Linked DNA regions of Allosaccharopolyspora coralli. The protein of the gene in region 1 interacts with the protein of each later gene in a pairwise test. Links are inferred from orthologs where the notes say so. Each region holds a gene or a part of one and is shown in the gene's direction. Other genes may lie near its edges.

Evidence for each region.
Region 2: the proteins of GIY23_RS17510 (region 1) and ndk interact in binary tests that used the Escherichia coli proteins (3 or more experiments, as listed by UniProt). The link is inferred for Allosaccharopolyspora coralli from one-to-one orthologs.

What each region holds. Positions count from the first base shown.
Region 1 is NZ_CP045929.1:3,753,575-3,762,855, reverse strand. Bases 90-2,968 are described here. They hold GIY23_RS17510 (uracil-DNA glycosylase), read left to right. Parts: upstream 90-1,129; coding sequence 1,130-1,807; downstream 1,808-2,968. Other genes in these bases: GIY23_RS17500 (DAK2 domain-containing protein), read left to right, coding at 2,552-2,968; rpmB (50S ribosomal protein L28), read right to left, coding at 2,030-2,221; GIY23_RS17515 (MFS transporter), read right to left, coding at 90-764. In the rest of the region: more of GIY23_RS17515, read right to left, coding at 1-89; more of GIY23_RS17500, read left to right, coding at 2,969-4,126; ATP-dependent DNA helicase RecG, read left to right, coding at 4,196-6,421; GIY23_RS17490 (pyruvate carboxylase), read left to right, coding at 6,799-9,281. UniProt on the Escherichia coli protein: Excises uracil residues from the DNA which can arise as a result of misincorporation of dUMP residues by DNA polymerase or due to deamination of cytosine.
Region 2 is NZ_CP045929.1:1,335,149-1,344,497, forward strand. Bases 147-3,093 are described here. They hold ndk (nucleoside-diphosphate kinase), read left to right. Parts: upstream 147-1,385; coding sequence 1,386-1,802; downstream 1,803-3,093. Other genes in these bases: GIY23_RS06380 (zinc-binding dehydrogenase), read right to left, coding at 147-1,121; GIY23_RS06390 (GNAT family N-acetyltransferase), read left to right, coding at 1,799-2,326; GIY23_RS06395 (TIGR03960 family B12-binding radical SAM protein), read left to right, coding at 2,521-3,093. Outside these bases: GIY23_RS06375 (DedA family protein), read left to right, coding at 1-28; more of GIY23_RS06380, read right to left, coding at 21-146; more of GIY23_RS06395, read left to right, coding at 3,094-4,461; GIY23_RS06400 (TIGR03936 family radical SAM-associated protein), read left to right, coding at 4,510-5,316; GIY23_RS06405 (translation initiation factor IF-2 N-terminal domain-containing protein), read left to right, coding at 5,488-8,823; rplU (50S ribosomal protein L21), read left to right, coding at 9,272-9,349. UniProt on the Escherichia coli protein: Major role in the synthesis of nucleoside triphosphates other than ATP. The ATP gamma phosphate is transferred to the NDP beta phosphate via a ping-pong mechanism, using a phosphorylated active-site intermediate.

The sequences.
Region 1 (9,281 bases):
GTGATGACGATGCCCATGAGGATGAGCAGTCGCTTCCAGTACCCGACGATCAGGGCCTTCAGCGGCGACTTCTCGATCTTGTGGGTGTGCTCGAGGTTCTTGAACGCCGGGGTGTCTTCCAGCTTCGAACGCAGGTAGAGGCCCACTGCGCCGAGGGGACCGGCGATGAGGAACGGGATGCGCCAGCCCCACTCGTTCATGGCGGCGTCACTCAGACTCAGGATCAGGATCGTCGGCACGAGCGCACCGAAACCGAACCCGGTGAGGGTGCCGAACTCCAGCCACGATCCGTAGAAACCGCGCTTCTTGTCGGGCGCGAACTCGGCGATGTAGGTGGCGGCACCGCCGTACTCGCCACCGGTGGAGAAGCCCTGCAGCATGCGGCACAGCAGCAGGAGGATCGGGGCGAGAATGCCGATCGTCTCGTAACCGGGAAGCAGACCGATGAGGAAGGTCGACCCGGACATCAGCAGGATCGTGATCGCGAGGACCTTCTGTCTGCCGATCCGGTCACCGAGCGGGCCGAAGAACAGGCTGCCGAGCGGGCGCAGCAGGAACGAGATCGCGAATACACCGAACGCCGAGAGCGTCTGGGCCCCCGGGTCCGCCTCGGGGAAGAACGCCATACCCACGTAGATCGCGACGTAGGCGTAGACACCGAAGTCGTACCATTCGGTCATATTGCCGATCGCGGCCGCGGCGATCGCGCGTTTCAGCAGTGACTGCTGTTCTGGCGTGGGTTCTGCGGTGTCCGATGCGGTCATAGGACTGTGCGCCACCTCCGGGTCGTGCTGTCCACACCTTCCGTGAACAGAGTCGGAATTCCGGAACCTAGCTGAGTGAGCAGTGTCGGGCCAGCATGATGCGCCGTTGTGTCCTGATCGATGAGTTCCCCCGTGGGTGTGAATGATCGAGTTCGCCCCCTGCCCGGCGCGTGCGGCGAGGTTCCGGAGACACTCCGCCGAGCGGGAGCCGAGCGATGAACTTGATCGTCGTCGCTGGTCCGCGCAACCATACCCCCGACGGCCGCCGAATGTGAGGGTCAGCACGTTGACATCGTTCGACGTCGAAAGGCGGTGCTGCGGGGCGGTTGCGGAAGTCGCTCCTGCTGCCCGATAAAGTCGCCGCCGTGACCGCACGCCCGTTGCCCGAAGTCGTCGAAGCCGGCTGGGCCGAAGCGCTCGCTCCCGTCGCCGACCGGATCGCCGACATGGGGGAGTTCCTGCGCACGGAGGTCGCCGCCGGACGGCAGTACCTCCCTGCCGGGCAGAACGTGCTCCGCGCGTTCCAGCAACCGTTCCACGACGTGCGGGTGCTCATCGTCGGCCAGGATCCCTATCCGACACCGGGCCATCCCGTCGGGCTGAGCTTCTCCGTCGCCGAAGACGTGCGGCCGCTGCCCCGCAGCCTCGGCAACATCTTTCGGGAGTACGGGGAGGACCTCGGTCATCCCGCTCCCTCGCACGGCGACCTCAGCCCGTGGACGCAGCGTGGGGTGCTGCTGCTCAACCGCGCGCTCACCGTCGAGCCGGGCCGGCCCGCCTCGCACCGCGGCAAGGGTTGGGAAGAGGTCACCGAACAAGCCATTCGGGCGCTGGCGGGGCGGGACGAGCCGATGGTGGCGATCCTGTGGGGCCGCGATGCCCGCAATCTCCGGCCGCTCATGGCCGACGTGCCGTGCGTGGAGTCCTCGCATCCGAGCCCCATGTCCGCCGATCGGGGCTTCTTCGGCTCACGGCCCTTCAGTCGCGCCAACGCCCTCCTGGAAGAGCGAGGCGCCGCCCCCATCGACTGGAAGCTGCCCTGATCCCGCAGGCCACCGGTCACGTCGAGGGCTCACACACTCACGCGCATCCGCCCATCGCCCCGAAGGCCCCAGTGCGGATTCACCCCGCCCGAGTGGGGACAACTCCCCGTCCTGTGGACAGCGGGGTGGCAAATTCGCGCGAATTTGCCACCCCTACGCGACGAGAGGGCCCGGGACGGAGTGTCCCGGGCCCTCTCGACGTTCTGCGTGCGGAGTGTGTGCTCAGCCGCGCACGACCTTGCCCGCCTTGAGGCAGGATGTGCACACGTTCATCCGCTTGCGCTGGGACAGACCGATCTTGGCGTGAACGGTCTGGATGTTCGGGTTCCACCGGCGCTTGGTCTTCCGGTGGGAGTGCGAGACCGAGTTGCCGAAGCCTGGTCCCTTACTGCAGACGTCGCAGACGGCAGCCACGTCAGACACCCCTAACTCTGCTTGGGTCCCGCCTCGCGTCGGCGGGGTTCACGATGTTTCCAGCGATGAAGGTCGTGCACGGACCCGTGGGGTCCGGCCCCGAAGGGCTGCGCGTCCTGAACACCGCCGTCCGGCGGCACCATCCCAGCAGGGCGGTATCGCACCTGAGTGGTCGGTCGCCCTGGGTCATCGCCTCCCGGGACCGTACGAGTCTAACGCACCCGGCACGCCGTCTCCGACGTGGGCGCCACGGTGGTCGCCGAGGTGCCGTGGGGCGGAGGTTACGCTCGACCGGTGCCGTTGTCGTGACCGGTGGGAGGTCCGAAGGTCTTGCACGCGCTCGATGCTTCGGGGGCCCGCCGGTGGGCCGAGTTCGCCGTCTCCGACCTGGAGCGTGATCGCGAGGCCATCGACCGGATCAACGTGTATCCGGTCGCCGACGGGGACACCGGCACGAACCTGCTGCTCACGATGCGTGCCGCCGCGGCCGAGCCGGTGCACGAGGGTGCGGGCACCGCGGCGGTGGTCGCGGCGCTGGCCCGGGGCGCGTTGGCCGGTGCACGAGGCAATTCGGGCATGTTGGTTTCGCAGGTGCTGCGAGGTCTGGCCGAGGCGACCCGCGACGACCGCGCCCTGGACGGCTCGTGCCTGTGCGATGCGCTGCGGCGCGCCGACGATCTCGCACGACACGCCATCGCCCAACCCGCCGAGGGCACTTTGTTGTCGGTGCTGCGGGCCGCGTCGACGGCGGCCTCGGCGTGTGGGTCCACCAACCTCGGTGAAGTGACCCGGGTGGCGACCGGCGCGGCAGTCGACGCGCTCGGGAAGACGACCGCGCAGCTGCCGGAACTGGCGCGTGCCGGTGTCGTCGACGCCGGTGGCCGCGGTCTCGTCGTGCTGCTCGATGCGCTGCACGCCGTTCTGCACGAGGGGCTCCGTCTCGCCGCGGAGTCCCCGGCGGCGCCGCTATCGGCTCCCCCTGTCTCGTTGGAGCACGACTCGGCGTTCTCGTACGAGGTCATGTACCTGCTCGACGGCGCGACCGACAAGGCCGCCGCCGTTCTCCGCACCCGGCTGGCGGGCCTCGGCGACTGCGTGTCCGTCGCGGGTGACGGCCGAGCGTCGTGGGCGGTGCACGTGCACTGCGACGACATCGGCGCCGCGATCGAATCCGGCATCGAGTCGGGACGCGTACACCGGATCCGGGTGACGCGCTTCGCCGATCAGGTCGCGGCTGTGTCGGCGCGGCGAGTGGTGGTGGCGTGTGTGCGGGGCGAGGCCCTCGCGGAACTGTTCACCGCCGAGGGCGCCGAGGTCGTCGCGGTGGGAACCGAACGTCCGCTCGGCACCGGCGATCTCGTCGCGGCGATCGAGAGTGTGGGGGCACGGGACGTCGTCGTGCTGCCCAACGACGACACGGTGACGCCGTTGGCTGAGGACGCGGCGGGGATGTCGGTGCGGGCAGGCATCGACGTCGTCGTGGTGCCGACGGCGTCACCGACGCAGGGTCTCGCGGCGCTCGCGGTGCACGACCCGCTGCGCCGGGCCGCCGACGACACGGTCGCGATGGCCGAGGCCGCCGCTGCGACCCGCCGGGGTGAACTTGTTGTCGCCGCGCGCGAGGCCCTGACCTGGGTGGGGACGTGTCAATCCGGAGACGTGCTCGGCATGATCGACGGCGACGTGGTGCTCATCGAGGGTGACCTGTGCGAGGCGGCGTGTTCGCTCTCGGATCGGATGCTCGGCGCGGGTGGCGAGCTCGTGACGGTGCTCGTGGGTGCTCAGGCCCCGGACACGTTGGGTGAGCGACTCACCGCGCATCTGCACCGGACGCGTCCGGAGGTGGAACTCGCGTGCTACCCGGCAGGTGATCTCGGCACCGCGGTCATGATCGGGGTGGAGTGAGGTGCGTGCGGCGTCGGTGCGGTTCGGTAACGTCCGATCCCGGACGTGAGCGGGAACGAAGGTGCGGGGATGACCACAGGAGCCACGGGCTTGGATCGGGTGTTGGGCGCGAAGACGGCCAAGGCGCTCGATTCCACTCTCGGCCTGTCCACTGTGGGCGATCTGTTGCGGCATTACCCTCGCAGGTACGCCGAACGCGGTGAGCTCACCCCGATCGCGGGTCTGGAGATCGACGAGCACGCGACGGTGCTCGCTCGGGTCGATCGGGTGAGCAAACGGACCATGCGCTCGCGTCGCGGCACGATCGTCGAGGCCACGATCACCGACGGACAGCGCTCGTTGATCTGTACTTTTTTCAACCAGGCGTGGCGTGAGCGTGAGCTGATTCCGGGTCGTCGCGGCATGTTCGCGGGTAAGGTCACGGCCTACCGCAGCAAGTTGCAGCTGGCGCACCCCGAGTACCAGTTGTTCGACTCCGATGACTCCGACGAAGGCGGCGCCGCGAAGGCGGAGGAGTTCGCCTCGGCGCTGATTCCGGTGTATCCGGCGGCGCAAGGACTTCCGTCCTGGTCGATCGCGCGTTGCGTGTCCCAGGTCTTGGAAATGTGGGACGGGGCCGACGACCCGTTACCCCAGCCGATGCGTCAACGACTCGGGCTGTCCGGTGTGGACGAAGCGATCCGGATGATCCACCGTCCGTCGAGTCATGCCGAGGTCGAGGCGGCGCAGGAACGGCTCAAGTGGGACGAGGCACTGGCGGTGCAGCTCGTCCTCGCGCGGATGCGGGCGAGTACACAGACGCACCCGGCGCCCGCGTGCGCTCGGGCCGACGACGGAATCCTCGCCGAGTTCGACGACAGGTTGCCGTTCGAGTTGACCGCGGGTCAGCGTGAGATCGGCGAAGAGATCGCGGCGGATCTCGCCCGGGTGCATCCGATGAACCGGCTGGTCCAGGGCGAGGTCGGCTCCGGAAAGACGCTGGTGGCGCTGCGTGCGATGCTGCAAGCGATCGACTCAGGGCGCCAGGCCGCGATGCTCGCGCCGACCGAGGTGCTGGCCGCCCAGCACTCTCGGTCGCTCGCCGATTCGCTGGGGGATCTCGGGAAGGCCGGGGAGTTGGGCGGCGCCGAGCAGTCGACCCGCGTGACACTGCTGACCGGATCGCTGCCCGCCGCGCAGCGCAAACAAGCGTTGCTGGACGCGGCTTCGGGCGCCTCGGGCATCGTCGTGGGGACGCACGCCTTGATTCAGGAGACGGTGTCGTTCGCCGACCTGGGACTGGTGGTGGTCGACGAACAGCACCGGTTCGGCGTCGAGCAACGGGATGCGCTGCGCGCCCGTGGCGGCGAGGACACCGCGCCGCACGTGTTGGTGATGACGGCGACGCCGATCCCGCGCACGGTGGCGATGACGGTGTACGGCGACCTCGAGACGTCCGCGTTGCGCGAACTGCCGCAGGGCCGGTCGCCGATCAGTTCCAGCGTCGTTCCGGTCTCGGAGAAGCCCGCGTGGCTGGACCGTGCGTGGCAACGGGTCCGGGAAGAAGTCCGAGCCGGACGCCAGGTGTACGTGGTGTGCCCGCGCATCGGCGAGGACGAGTCCACCTCGAAGAGCTCGAAGTCCGAAGTGGACGACAGCACCGGCGAGGTGCCACCGGACGAGGACTCCGGGGGTGAACGCAGGCCGCCGGTCGCGGTTCTCGACGTCGCCGAACAGCTCCGTGCGGGACCATTGCAGGGCCTGCGGATCGCCGTGCTGCACGGCAGACTCCCCGCTGACGAGAAGGATGCCGTGATGTGTGGGTTCGCGGCGGGCGAGGTGGACGTGCTGGTGGCGACCACGGTCGTCGAGGTCGGCGTGAACGTGCCGAACGCGACTGTCATGGTGATCATGGACGCGGACCGTTTCGGCGTGAGCCAGCTGCACCAGTTGCGTGGCCGAGTGGGCCGCGGGAGCGCGGCGGGCCTGTGCCTGCTGGTCAGCGAGGCGATGGCCGGCACGACCACCCGGGAACGGTTGGACGCGGTCGCCTCCACCACGGACGGCTTCGAACTCGCCCGCCTCGACCTCGAGTTGCGCCGCGAGGGCGACATCCTCGGCGCCGCCCAGTCCGGCACGAAGTCCGGCCTGAAGATGCTGTCGCTGCTACGCGACGAGGACGTGATCGCCAGGGCCCGCGAACTCGCGGACGAGGTGCTCACCGACGACCCGGAGCTCGAACGGCATCCCGGTCTGCACCGCATGGTCGCCGAAGTCGTCGACCCCGACCGCGCCGGCTATCTGGACAAGTCCTGACCCCTACCCCCCGGGGGTACGGCAAATTCGCGCGAATTTGCCACCCCGTTTTCCGAGGTGGGGTGGGGTGGTACGCCCAGTTGGGTGAGGTGCGAAGTTGGGGGGTGTCGGTGGTTCGGCGGGGCCTGGTTGGTCTCGCGGGTGTCGTCGGCGTGGGGGTCGGCGTCGGTTCGAGTGGTTCGGGGCGCGAGGGCCTCACTTTGCTCAGACGGAATTTCTTTGAAAGTTTCTCTCGTCGGCGGGTTGTGTGGTGGGTAAGTCCGGGCAGGTCAGCGCTGTCCTCGATGATGTCCATCACGCGGGAGAGGTCACCGCGAAGAGAATTTTCGCGGTAGTGTTCTCGCACCGTCCGACACCTGCATCTTGGAGGAGCCGGCATGTTCCGCAAGGTTCTCGTCGCCAACCGAGGCGAGATCGCGATTCGTGCATTCCGAGCCGGATACGAACTCGGCGCGGGCACCGTTGCGGTGTTCCCGCATGAAGACCGCAACTCGTTGCACCGGTTGAAGGCCGACGAGTCCTACGAGATCGGCGAGCCCGGCCATCCGGTCCGTGCCTACCTGTCGGTCGAGGAGATCGTCCGAGCCGCGAAGAAGGCCGGGGTCGACGCCGTCTACCCGGGCTACGGGTTCCTCTCGGAGAATCCCGACCTGGCGGAGGCGTGCGCCGAAGCGGGCATCACGTTCGTCGGCCCGAGCCACGACATCCTGCAGATGACGGGCAACAAAGCCAGCGCGGTCGCCGCTGCCCGCAACGCGGGGGTCCCTGTCCTGGACTCGTCGGCGCCCTCCTCCGACGCCGATGCGCTCATGAGCGCCGCCGAGGACATGCAGTTTCCGGTCTTCGTCAAGGCCGTCGCCGGTGGTGGCGGTCGCGGAATGCGCAGGGTCAACGAGATCGAGTCGTTGCGCGAGGCGCTCGAAGCCGCGATGCGCGAGGCCGAGTCGGCCTTCGGCGACGCGACCGTGTTCCTCGAGCAGGCCGTGGTCAACCCGCGCCACATCGAGGTGCAGATCCTCGCCGACAACGAGGGCAACGTCGTCCACCTCTACGAACGCGACTGTTCGGTGCAGCGGCGGCACCAGAAGGTCATCGAGATCGCGCCCGCTCCGAACCTCGACCCGGAGCTTCGCGAGCGGATCTGCGCCGACGCGGTCGCTTTCGCCCGGCAGATCGGCTACGTCAACGCCGGAACCGTCGAGTTCCTCGTCGACGAGCGGGGTCGGCACGTGTTCATCGAGATGAACCCGCGCATCCAGGTCGAGCACACCGTGACCGAGGAGGTCACCGACGCCGACCTCGTGCAGTCGCAGCTGCGGGTCGCCGCCGGGGAAAGTCTCGAGGACCTCGGCATGACCCAGGATTCGGTACGGCTGCGGGGTTTCGCCCTGCAGTGCCGCATCACCACCGAGGACCCCGCCAACGGCTTTCGCCCCGACACCGGCATGATCAGCGCCTACCGGTCGCCGGGCGGAGCGGGCGTCCGGCTCGACGGCGGAACCGCCTTCGCGGGGACGAGCGTCAGCCCGCACTTCGACTCGATGCTGGTGAAGTTGTCCTGCCGTGGCAAGGACTTTCACACCGCCGTGGCGCGCGCCCGGCGCGCGGTCGCCGAGTTCCGGATCCGGGGTGTCTCCACGAACATTCCGTTCCTGCAAGCGGTTCTGGACGACGAGGACTTCGAGGCGGGTCGCGTCACGACCTCGTTCATCGAGCAACGTCCGCACCTGCTCACCGCGCGCCATTCGGCCGACCGCGGCACGCGGCTGCTGACCTACCTCGCGGACGTGACGGTCAACCACCCCAACGGGGAGCGGCCGTCGGTTCCGGACCCGACCGTGAAGCTGCCGGAGGCCACGGATCTGTCGGTGGAGCCGCCCGCGGGCTCGAAGCAGAAGCTCACCGAACTCGGCCCGGACGGGTTCGCGCGGTGGATGCGGGAGCGTGAGCAGGTCGGCGTCACCGACACCACGTTCCGCGACGCGCACCAGTCGTTGCTGGCCACGCGAGTACGCACCAAGGACCTGCTCGCCGTCGCCCCGCACGTGTCACGCATGACCCCGGAGCTGCTCTCCGTGGAGTGCTGGGGCGGTGCGACCTACGACGTGGCGTTGCGGTTCCTCGCAGAGGACCCGTGGGAGCGGCTCGCGGCGCTGCGCGAGGCGATGCCCAACCTGTGTCTGCAGATGCTGCTGCGCGGGCGCAACACGGTGGGGTACACGCCGTACCCGACCGAGGTGACCGAGCACTTCGTGCAGGAGGCCACCGACACCGGCATCGACATCTTCCGCATCTTCGACGCGCTCAACGACGTCGAGCAGATGCGTCCGGCGATCCACGCGGTCCGCGAGACCGGACGGTCTGTCGCCGAGGTCGCGTTGTGCTACACCGCCGACCTCGCCGACCCGGCCGAGAAGCTCTACACATTGGACTACTACCTGCGGTTGGCCGAGCAGATCGTCGACGCCGGCGCGCACGTTCTCGCGATCAAGGACATGGCGGGTCTGTTGCGTCCGCCGGCAGCCGAGAAGCTGGTTTCGGCGCTGCGGTCCGAGTTCGACCTTCCGGTGCACCTGCACACGCACGACACCGCCGGTGGCCAGCTGGCGACGTACCAGGCTGCGATCCAGGCCGGGGTCGACGCGGTCGACGGTGCGGCGGCATCCATGGCGGGCACCACGTCGCAGCCGCCGCTGTCGGCGATCGTCGCGGGCACCGACCACACCGCACGCTCCACCGGGCTCGACCTGCAGGCCGTGTGCGACCTGGAGCCGTACTGGGAGTCGGTGCGCAAGGTCTACGCGCCGTTCGAGGCGGGACTGTCCTCGCCGACGGGCCGCGTCTACCACCACGAGATTCC
Region 2 (9,349 bases), 2.4 Mb from region 1 along the record:
CAACGCCAAGCAGCGGCGAGCTAGCTGACGTCGACCACGGCACGTCCTCGCGTCTCACCCCGGTTGAGCGCGTCGTAGGCGTCCTGCACCTCGTCGAACGAGTAGCGGCGGCTGATCGCGTCCTGCGGTCGCAGCTTGCCCTTCGCGACCAGGTCGAGCAGGACCGGCATGTCCCGTCGGGGTTTGGCGCCGTAGGAGCCTTTGATCTGCAGCTTGCGGCGGGCGATGGTCGCGAGGTCGAACTCGGCGCTGGTGCCTCGTGGTGCGATCCCGACGATGACGACCTGTCCGCCCTCGACGACGGAGTCGCGGGCGATGCCGAAGGTCGTGACGTTGCCGAGCGCTTCGAACGCGACGTCGACGCCGCGCCCGCCGGTCAGGTCGCGAATCGCTTCGGCAGCGTCGACCTCGGCGGAGTTGACGGTTCGTGTCGCGCCGAGAGACCGGGCGGCGGCGAGCTTGTCGGTGGCGACGTCGACGGCGATCACCTCGGACGCCCCGAAGGTCGTGGCGAGCTGGATCAGCGCCGAGCCCACGCCGCCTGCCGCGACCACCGCCACGGTGTCGCCGACCTGCACGTTCGCGGCGTGGCGCAGTGCCCCGTAGGCCGTCATGGTCGAGCAGCCCACGGAGGCGACGTCGGTGAGTTCGACGCCTTCCGGAACCCGGTACGCGGAGGTGGCGGGCGTGACGCAGCGTTCGGAGAGCCCGCCCATCGAGTACATCCACACCGGCTCGCCGTCGGGACGGAACAGTCGCGTCTCGCCGTCGTAGAGCTGCCCCTTGCCGCGGTTGTAGGCGAAGAAGTCGACGCAGAGATCCTCGTTGCCGCGGGAGCACTGTGCACACGTCCCGCACGGCATGATGAAACTGGTGATCACCGGGTCGCCGACCCGCAGGTTCGCCACACCCGGCCCGACCTCGGAGATCACCCCGGCCACCTCGTGCCCCAGCACCGACGGTGTCGGGAACGGCAACTCGCCCTTGAGGACATGCAGGTCGGTGTGGCAGGCGCCGCAGGAACGCACGTCGATCGCGACCTCACCGGCCTTCGGGTGCGGATCCGTGAGGTCCTCGATCCGCATCGGCTCGTTCGGCGCGGTGTGCACTGCGGCGCGCATCGGCGTCCTCCTGTGGCGGGTGGCCCGACCGGCCGGTCGGTACGGCCGCGCCGACGCTATCGCGGTGGTCTCCGCCACACCAGCCTCGAGCGGTGGGCTCGGGGTGATCCGCGTTGGCGATTGCGTGACGGAACCTCACCTCGCGCCTGGTTGCCCAGGCACCTGCCCCACAGGTGGGAGAGCGACCTGCGTCGCTACGCTTGCGGACACATCGGACGCGTGGCTGTCGACGGACCGCGCGCAAGCACGTGAAGGAGACAAGTCGTGAGTGAGCGCACCCTGGTCCTCGTCAAGCCCGACGGCGTGCAGCGAGGCCTCGTCGGCGAGGTCGTGAGCCGCATCGAGCGCAAGGGCCTCTCGCTGGCCGCGCTGGAGCTGCGCCAGGTCGAGCAGCAGGTCGCCGAGCAGCACTACGCCGAGCACGACGGCAAGCCGTTCTTCGGCTCGCTGCTGGAGTTCATCACCTCCGGGCCGGTCGTGGCGATGGTCGTCGAGGGCCCGCGCGCGATCGCGGCGTTCCGGCAGCTCGCCGGTGGCACCGACCCGGTGGACAAGGCCGCGCCCGGCAGCATCCGCGGCGACTACGGGCTCGAGGTCCAGTTCAACCTGGTGCACGGTTCGGACTCGGCCGAGTCGGCCGAGCGGGAGATCAAGCTGTGGTTCCCGGATCTCGGCGAGTGAGTAGCGGTTTCGTCACCGGCCCGCACCGCGTCGACCAGCCGCATCCCGACCTCGTCGACGGTCTCACCGACCTGTGGGGGCGGGTGTCGGTGGCGGGTGGCGCGGTCGGTTTCCGGCCGTCCGATCCGCTGGAGAAGGTCCGCGAGGCCGCCGCGAAGGTCGTCGACGACGTCTCGCAGCGTCGCGCCTTCCTCATCACCGTCGGCCGGGACCGCGAGCTGGTCGGTGCGGCGGTCCTGACGCCCCAATCATTGCCCGCGCGGGCGCACACCGGGGAACTGTCCTGGCTGATGGTCGACCCCGACCTGCAGGGCACGGGGTGGGGCCGCCAGTTGCACGACGCGGTGCTCGCCCAGGCTCAGGCGGTCGGTCTCACACAGCTGGAGCTCATCACCCGCAGTGGTCAGGACCTGGAGCGCTACTACGAGGCACTCGGCTGGGTCGAACGCGGTCGGTGGCCCGGCGCGGTCCGCCTCGACGACGGCGACACCCGCGACGAAGTCTGGCTCACCCGCGACACCTGACGCCGGGTGGCAAATTCGCGCGAATTTGCCACCCCGCTGTCCACAGGGAGGGGAGTTGTCCACAGGTGGCGGGGTGGTGAGCGCCTCGGTGGGGTGAAGGTTGGCCTCGGTGGGGTGAAGGTTGAGCCGGGGGATGACTGGGCCGGTGGGGTGAGGTCGGTGTCGGCGCGGCACAGGCCTCTACCCTGGGAGCCGTGTCTGTGCAGTCCGTCTACGACCAGCTGGAGCCGCTGCTCTCCCGCGTCTCCAAACCCGTCCAGTACGTCGGCGGTGAGTTGAACTCGACAGCCAAGGACTGGGACGAGACCTCGGTGCGCTGGTGCTTGATGTACCCGGACGCCTACGAGGTCGGCCTGCCCAACCAGGGCGTCATGATTCTCTACGAGGTCCTCAACGAGCTGCCCGAGGTGCTCGCCGAGCGCACCTACTCCGTGTGGCCCGACCTCGAGAACCTGATGCGCGAGCACGGCATCCCGCAGTTCACGGTCGACAACCATCGTCCGGTCGGCGGGTTCGACGTCCTCGGCGTCAGCTTCGCGACCGAACTCGGCTACACCAATCTGCTCTCGGCGCTCGACCTCGGTGGCATCCCGCTGAACGCGGCGGACCGCACGGACGAGCATCCGATCGTCCTCGCGGGCGGGCACGCGGCGTTCAACCCGGAGCCGATCGCGGACTTTCTCGACGCGGTGGTCCTCGGTGACGGAGAGGAAGCCGTCCTGGAGGTCACCTCCCAGATCCGGCGCTGGAAGGACGAGGGCCAACCGGGCGGCCGCGAGGAACTGCTGCTGCGGCTCGCGGAGAGCGGCGGCGTCTACGTCCCGCGGTTCTACGACGTCAGCTACCGCGCGGACGGCGCGATCGACGCGGTCGTGCCGTACCGGGTGTTCAAGCGCACCACGATGGAGCTCGACGAGTGGCCGTATCCGAAGAAGCCGCTGGTTCCGATGGCGGAGAGCGTGCACGAGCGGATGAGCGTGGAGATCTTCCGTGGCTGCACCCGGGGCTGCCGCTTCTGTCAGGCGGGGATGATCACCCGCCCGGTGCGGGAGCGTTCGGTCGAGGGCATCGGCAACATGGTCCAGTGCGGTCTGGAGGCGACCGGGTTCGAGGAGGTCGGGCTGCTGTCGTTGAGTTCGGCGGACCACTCCGAGATCGGTGACATCACCAAGGGTCTCGCCGACCGCTACGAGGGCACCAACACCGGCCTGTCGCTGCCCTCGACGCGGGTGGACGCGTTCAACATCGACCTCGCCAACGAGCTCTCGCGCAACGGTCGCCGCTCCGGTCTGACCTTCGCGCCCGAGGGCGGCAGCGAGCGGATCCGGCGCGTGATCAACAAGATGGTCTCGGAAGAGGACCTGGTCCGGACGGTCGCCGCCGCGTTCGCGAACGGCTGGCGTCAGGTGAAGCTGTACTTCATGTGCGGACTGCCGACCGAAACCGACGACGACGTGCTGCAGATCGCCGAGATGGCCAAGGAGGTCATCCGGACCGGCAGGCAGGCGGCGGGCCACAACAACATCCGCTGCACCATCTCCATCGGCGGGTTCGTCCCCAAGCCGCACACGCCGTTCCAGTGGGCGGCGCAGTGCGATCCGGACACGGTCGACGACCGGTTGCGCAAGCTGCGGGCGGCGGTGAACTCCGATCGCAAGCTGGGGCGCAGCATCGGCATGCGGTACCACGACGGCAAACCTTCCCTGGTCGAAGGCCTCCTCTCGCGCGGCGACCGTCGACTGGGACCGGTCATCGAGCGGGTGTGGCGTGCGGGCGGCCGCTTCGACGGCTGGAACGAGTACTTCTCCTACGACCGGTGGAGGGAGTGCGCGGACGCCGAGTTGCGGCCGCTGGGCGTGGACGTCGACTGGTTCACCACTCGCGAGCGCGGCGAGGACGAGGTACTGCCGTGGGACCACCTCGACTCCGGTCTGGACAAGGAGTGGTTGTGGACCGACTGGCAGGACGCCCTCGACGCCCAGGAGCAGGACGACTGCCGGTGGACTCCCTGCTTCGACTGCGGTGTGTGCCCGACGATGGGCACCGACATCGAGGTGGGACCCTCCGGCCGGCCCCTGCTTCCGATCTCACCGGTGGGCAAGGGCTCACCGGTCGCCAACAGTGCGTTCGGCTGAGGAGGAGCCCTGAGTCGTCAGGACAAGCCCAACCCGTCGGCACCGCCGGTGCAGAAACTGCGGGTGCGCTACGCCAAGCGCGGTCGGATGCGTTTCACCTCGCATCGCGACCTGGCCAGGGCGTTCGAGCGCACGCTGCGTCGCACCGGGGTGCCGATGGCGTACTCGCAGGGCTTCAACCCGCACCCCAAGGTCTCGTGGGCCGGAGCGGTGCCGACGGGTGTGGCCAGCGAGGCGGAGTACGTCGAACTTCAACTCGTCGAGCGGGTGGATCCGGGGGTGGTCCGTGACGAGCTCGACGCGGCGCTGCCTGCCGGGATGGACGTGCTCGACGTCGTCGAGGCCACGTCCGGGTCGTTGGCGGATCGGCTGGAAGCGAGCCGCTGGTGCATTCAGGTGCCCGGTGTGTCCGCCGACGAGCTGCGACATGCCGTGGAGCGGTTACTTGCCGAGTCCGGCGTCGAGGTCGAACGCATGGGCAAGGACGGGATGCGTACTCTCGACGCGCGGGCCGCGGTCGTCGCCGCCGAGGTCGTGGAACCGGTGACCGTCGCGGGTTCCGTGGCTGCGGACAGTGACGGTCACGACACGTTCACCCCTCGGATGGACGATTGGCCGACTAGCTGTGAACCGTATGGGATACTCGTAACGGTCGTACGGCAGACAACACCGGTCGTGCGGCCCGACGACGTACTGAGCGCGTTGCGTGTCGTCGCCGACCTGGCACCTTCCGCCGCCCCTCGGGCGGTGCGGTGGGAGCAAGGCCGGCTCGACGACACCGGGGTGCTGGCCGACCCGTTGGCCCAGGACAGGGCGGCGGCCGGAGCCCGGCGGGGAGAGCCTGCGGCCGGGTGACGGGTGTCGGCGCGGACGTCGCCGTACCCGCCGTGCTGCCGTCCCGGGCGAGGACCCGGGAGCAGGGGGGAACCAAGAATTGCCGTCACCACGGTGGCGGAGAACAGAAGAACACACAGGCCCCTGTGCGGCTCGCGTCGTCGAGGACGCGCCCGGGGGCGGAGGAGCTGGATGTTGAACATGGATACGCCCGCTGGAAACTCCAGCGGGCAGTCGCCCACACCTACCGACGACTCGCCCCAGGCGACGGTCGAGCTTCCCGCGAAGCTCCGGGTGCACGCGCTGGCCAAGCAGCTCGGCGCGAGCAGTCGCGAGGTGATCACGACACTCGAGTCACTGGGTGAGTCGGTGCGCAGCGCGCAGTCGAACATCACCCGTGACGTGGCCCTGCGTGTCGTCCGGGAACTGCGCCCTGAGCAGCTCGTGGACGACACGGACGAGCAGCAGGCATCCGTCGCGCCGAGCGACGGTGGCCAGGTGTCTGCCTCCGCCGACGGCGACCGGGCCGAGCCCACGGAACCGCACACGCCTACCGAGTCGGCGAGCACGCCGTTCGCGGCCGCCGCCGATACGCAACCGAGTGCCGAGCAAGCGCCCGCTCCTGCGGGCCTGTCGCCGCTGTTCGAGGCTCCGCAGGCCACGTTCCTCGCCGCGGCCGAGACGGCACCGGCCAAGTCGAAGCCGGAGCGGTCGGCGACGGAGGACTCCCAGGACACGAGCCAGGGGTCGGACTCGGACGACGAGGACGACACCGACGACGAGGACGGCGACCAGTCCGGCCGCCGCCGGCGTCGGCGTGGTCGGCGTGGCCGTGGCCGGGGCCGCGGTGGTGACGGCGACGACGGCGGCGGTGAGGAGTCGTCGGACGAGCAGCCCGACAAGCCGGGGCGCCAGGACAAGAACGACAAGGGCGACAAGAGCGAGAAGAAGTCCAAGAAGGACAAGAAGTCCGACAAGGACGGCGGGTCCGAGCAGGCGGACGGCGCCGGGCCGAAGGAGGAGAAGTCCTCCGACGACTCGGGTGACGGATCCAGTCGGCGTCGCCGCCGCAGGCGTCGCAAGGGCACGGGCGACGACGAGTCCGGCCGGGACGACGATCCGCCGAACACCGTGGTGCACACGCGCGAGTCCGCGCCGGAGAAGGACTCGGGCGGCGACGACGAGGTCCGTGCGATCAAGGGCTCGACCCGTCTGGAAGCCAAGCGTCAGCGCCGCCGTGACGGTCGCGAAGCGGGGCGTCGCCGCGCGCCGGTGCTCTCCGAGTCGGAGTTCCTCGCCCGCCGCGAGTCCGTCGAGCGCCGCATGGTGGTCCGGGAGCACGGCGAGCAGACCCAGATCGCGGTGCTGGAGGACAACGTCCTCGTCGAGAACTTCGTGACCTCGTCGGGCAGCGGTTCGCTGGTCGGCAACGTCTACCTCGGCCGCGTGCAAAACGTGCTGCCGAGCATGGAGGCCGCGTTCGTCGACATCGGTAAGGGCCGCAACGCGGTCATCTACGCCGGTGAGGTCGACTGGGACTCGGCGGGACTCGCGGGCAAGTCGCGCCGGATCGAGCAGGCGTTGAGCTCGGGCGACAGCGTTCTCGTGCAGGTCACCAAGGACCCGATCGGGCACAAGGGTGCGCGGTTGACCACCCAGATCAGCCTGCCAGGACGCTTCCTGGTGTACGTGCCGGGCGGCAGCGCCACCGGCATCAGCCGCAAGCTGCCGGACACCGAGCGCAAGCGCCTCAAGGAGATCCTCAAGCGGATCGTTCCGGAGAACGCGGGCGTCATCATCCGCACCGCGTCGGAGGGCACTAGCGAGGACTCGCTGGAGCGTGACGTCAAGCGGCTGCAGGCGCAGTGGGACGTCATCAAGGAGCGCTCCGAGCAGCCGAAGGCGCAGGCTCCGCAGCTGCTCTACGAGGAGCCGGACCTGCTGATCAAGGTCATCCGGGACCTGTTCACCGAGGACTTCACGTCGTTGACCGTCCAGGGTGACACCGCGTGGGACACCATCGAGGCCTACGTGAACCACGTGGCACCGGACCTGGTGGACCGGCTGTACAAGCACACCGGCAAGAACGACGTGTTCACCGAGCAGCGCATCAACGAGCAGATCTCGAAGGCTCTGGACCGCAAGGTGTGGTTGCCTTCCGGCGGATACCTGATCATCGACCGCACCGAGGCGATGACGGTCATCGACGTCAACACTGGCAAGTTCACCGGCTCCGGCGGCAACCTGGAGGAGACGGTGACCCGCAACAACCTGGAGTCGGCGGAGGAGATCGTCCGCCAGCTCCGGTTGCGCGACATCGGCGGGATCATCGTCATCGACTTCATCGACATGGTGTTGGAGTCGAACCGGGATCTGGTCCTGCGGCGGCTGACCGAGTGCCTCGGCCGCGACCGCACGCGGCACCAGGTCGCCGAGGTGACCTCGTTGGGTCTGGTGCAGATGACCCGCAAGCGAGTCGGCACCGGTCTGCTGGAGGCGTACAGCAACACGTGCGAGCACTGCCGTGGCCGTGGCGTGCTGGTGTCGACGGATCTGCCCGCCACGGGTGGCGGTAAGCACGAGCACAAGGGCGATCAGAAGTCCGAGCAGAAGCACGACGGTGGCAAACAGGACGGGGGCAAGCAGGACAAGCAGGAGCGTCGTAAACGCGGCAAGGGCCAGCAGTCCGACGCTCCGGCCGCCGAATCCGCTGCGGACGCCACGCAGACGGAGAAATCCTCGTCTCCGTCGGAGGAACCGAAGTCCAACTCCAGCGCGGATCAGCAGGACGGGTCCCCGAAGGGGCGCGATCGGCGAAACAAGGCCGGTCGGCAGGACAAGGCAGACCAGCGTGCGGGTCGCGACGAGTCGCAGGCCGCTCCCGTGTTGGAACCGCGGGGCATGGCCGACTCCGGCTCGCAGAGATCCCGGTCCGAGGAGCCTGTGGCGGACTCGTCCGGAGCCCGTGACCAGCAGGCGGGCACGGCAGCAGCGGCAACGGGAGCGGCGACAGCCGGTGACAAGGCAACCGGTGAGAAGGCGCCCTCCGGCCGGTCACGTCGTCGCAAGGTGAGTCGCCCCGCAGGCAGCGCGGGCGAGGCGGTGACCCCGGTGGTCGCCGAACCGGTTTCCACCGAGCCGACCACTACCTCCGAGCCGACCACTACCTCCGAGCCGACCACTACGTCCCCGGCCGCCGAGCCGAGCACGACGCCGGACGGCTCGGCCCCGTCCACGAGTGGTGCCGCTGGTGACGCCGAGCCCTCGCAGGCTGCCGAGCGCTCGCGTCGTCGCAAGGTGAGCAGGCCCGCAGGCAGTGCGGGCGCGTCGTCCGAGCCGGTGGTCGTGAACTCTGCGGCTGCCGAGTCGTCGGCGGCACAGCCGAACGGCGCCGCCGCACCCGAATCGGCGCATTCGGGGTCGGCCGAGTCCGACGTCGTCACAGCGGTTCCGGAGGCGGCTCCGGCTCGTCGTCCGCGCAGGCGAGCCGCGTCGCGGCCCACCGGTCCCGCCGGGGGCGACGCCTGATCGAAGAAGTACGAGAGCGGGGCGGCGCCGATCCGGTGCCGCCCCGCTCTTTCGTGGCCGGTCGGCGTAGACCGGCGCACTGTGCCTGACCGCTGCTTCGATCCGCGCCCCTCTCAGCTAAGCTGATGGGACTCACACCGGCGCGTGTCCTGGACGGCGTCGCCGCGTGCTGGGGGTCGTGCTCGAGAGGATCCCCCTCGTGGTGAACACGGGTGGGCAGGTCTGTATGATGGTTGAGAACTTCTCGCCGCCGGTGGGGCGGAGAGGCTAAACGCCTGGTGAGTTCGGATCCGCCCGCAGGGGACGGCAGTTGCCCGGATTCGGCCAGGAACCCGCCGTACACGCTGTGCGAACGGCGCGGCCGGATCACGGACCATCCCGGTCGGTGCGGACGCACGTCGCAGACCGGGTGAACAAGCGAAACCGAGCAGCAGGAGACTTCCGACTCATGTACGCGATCGTCAAGACCGGCGGCAAGCAGTACAAGGTGGCTGTCGGGGACGTCGTCGAGGTCGAGAAGCTCGAA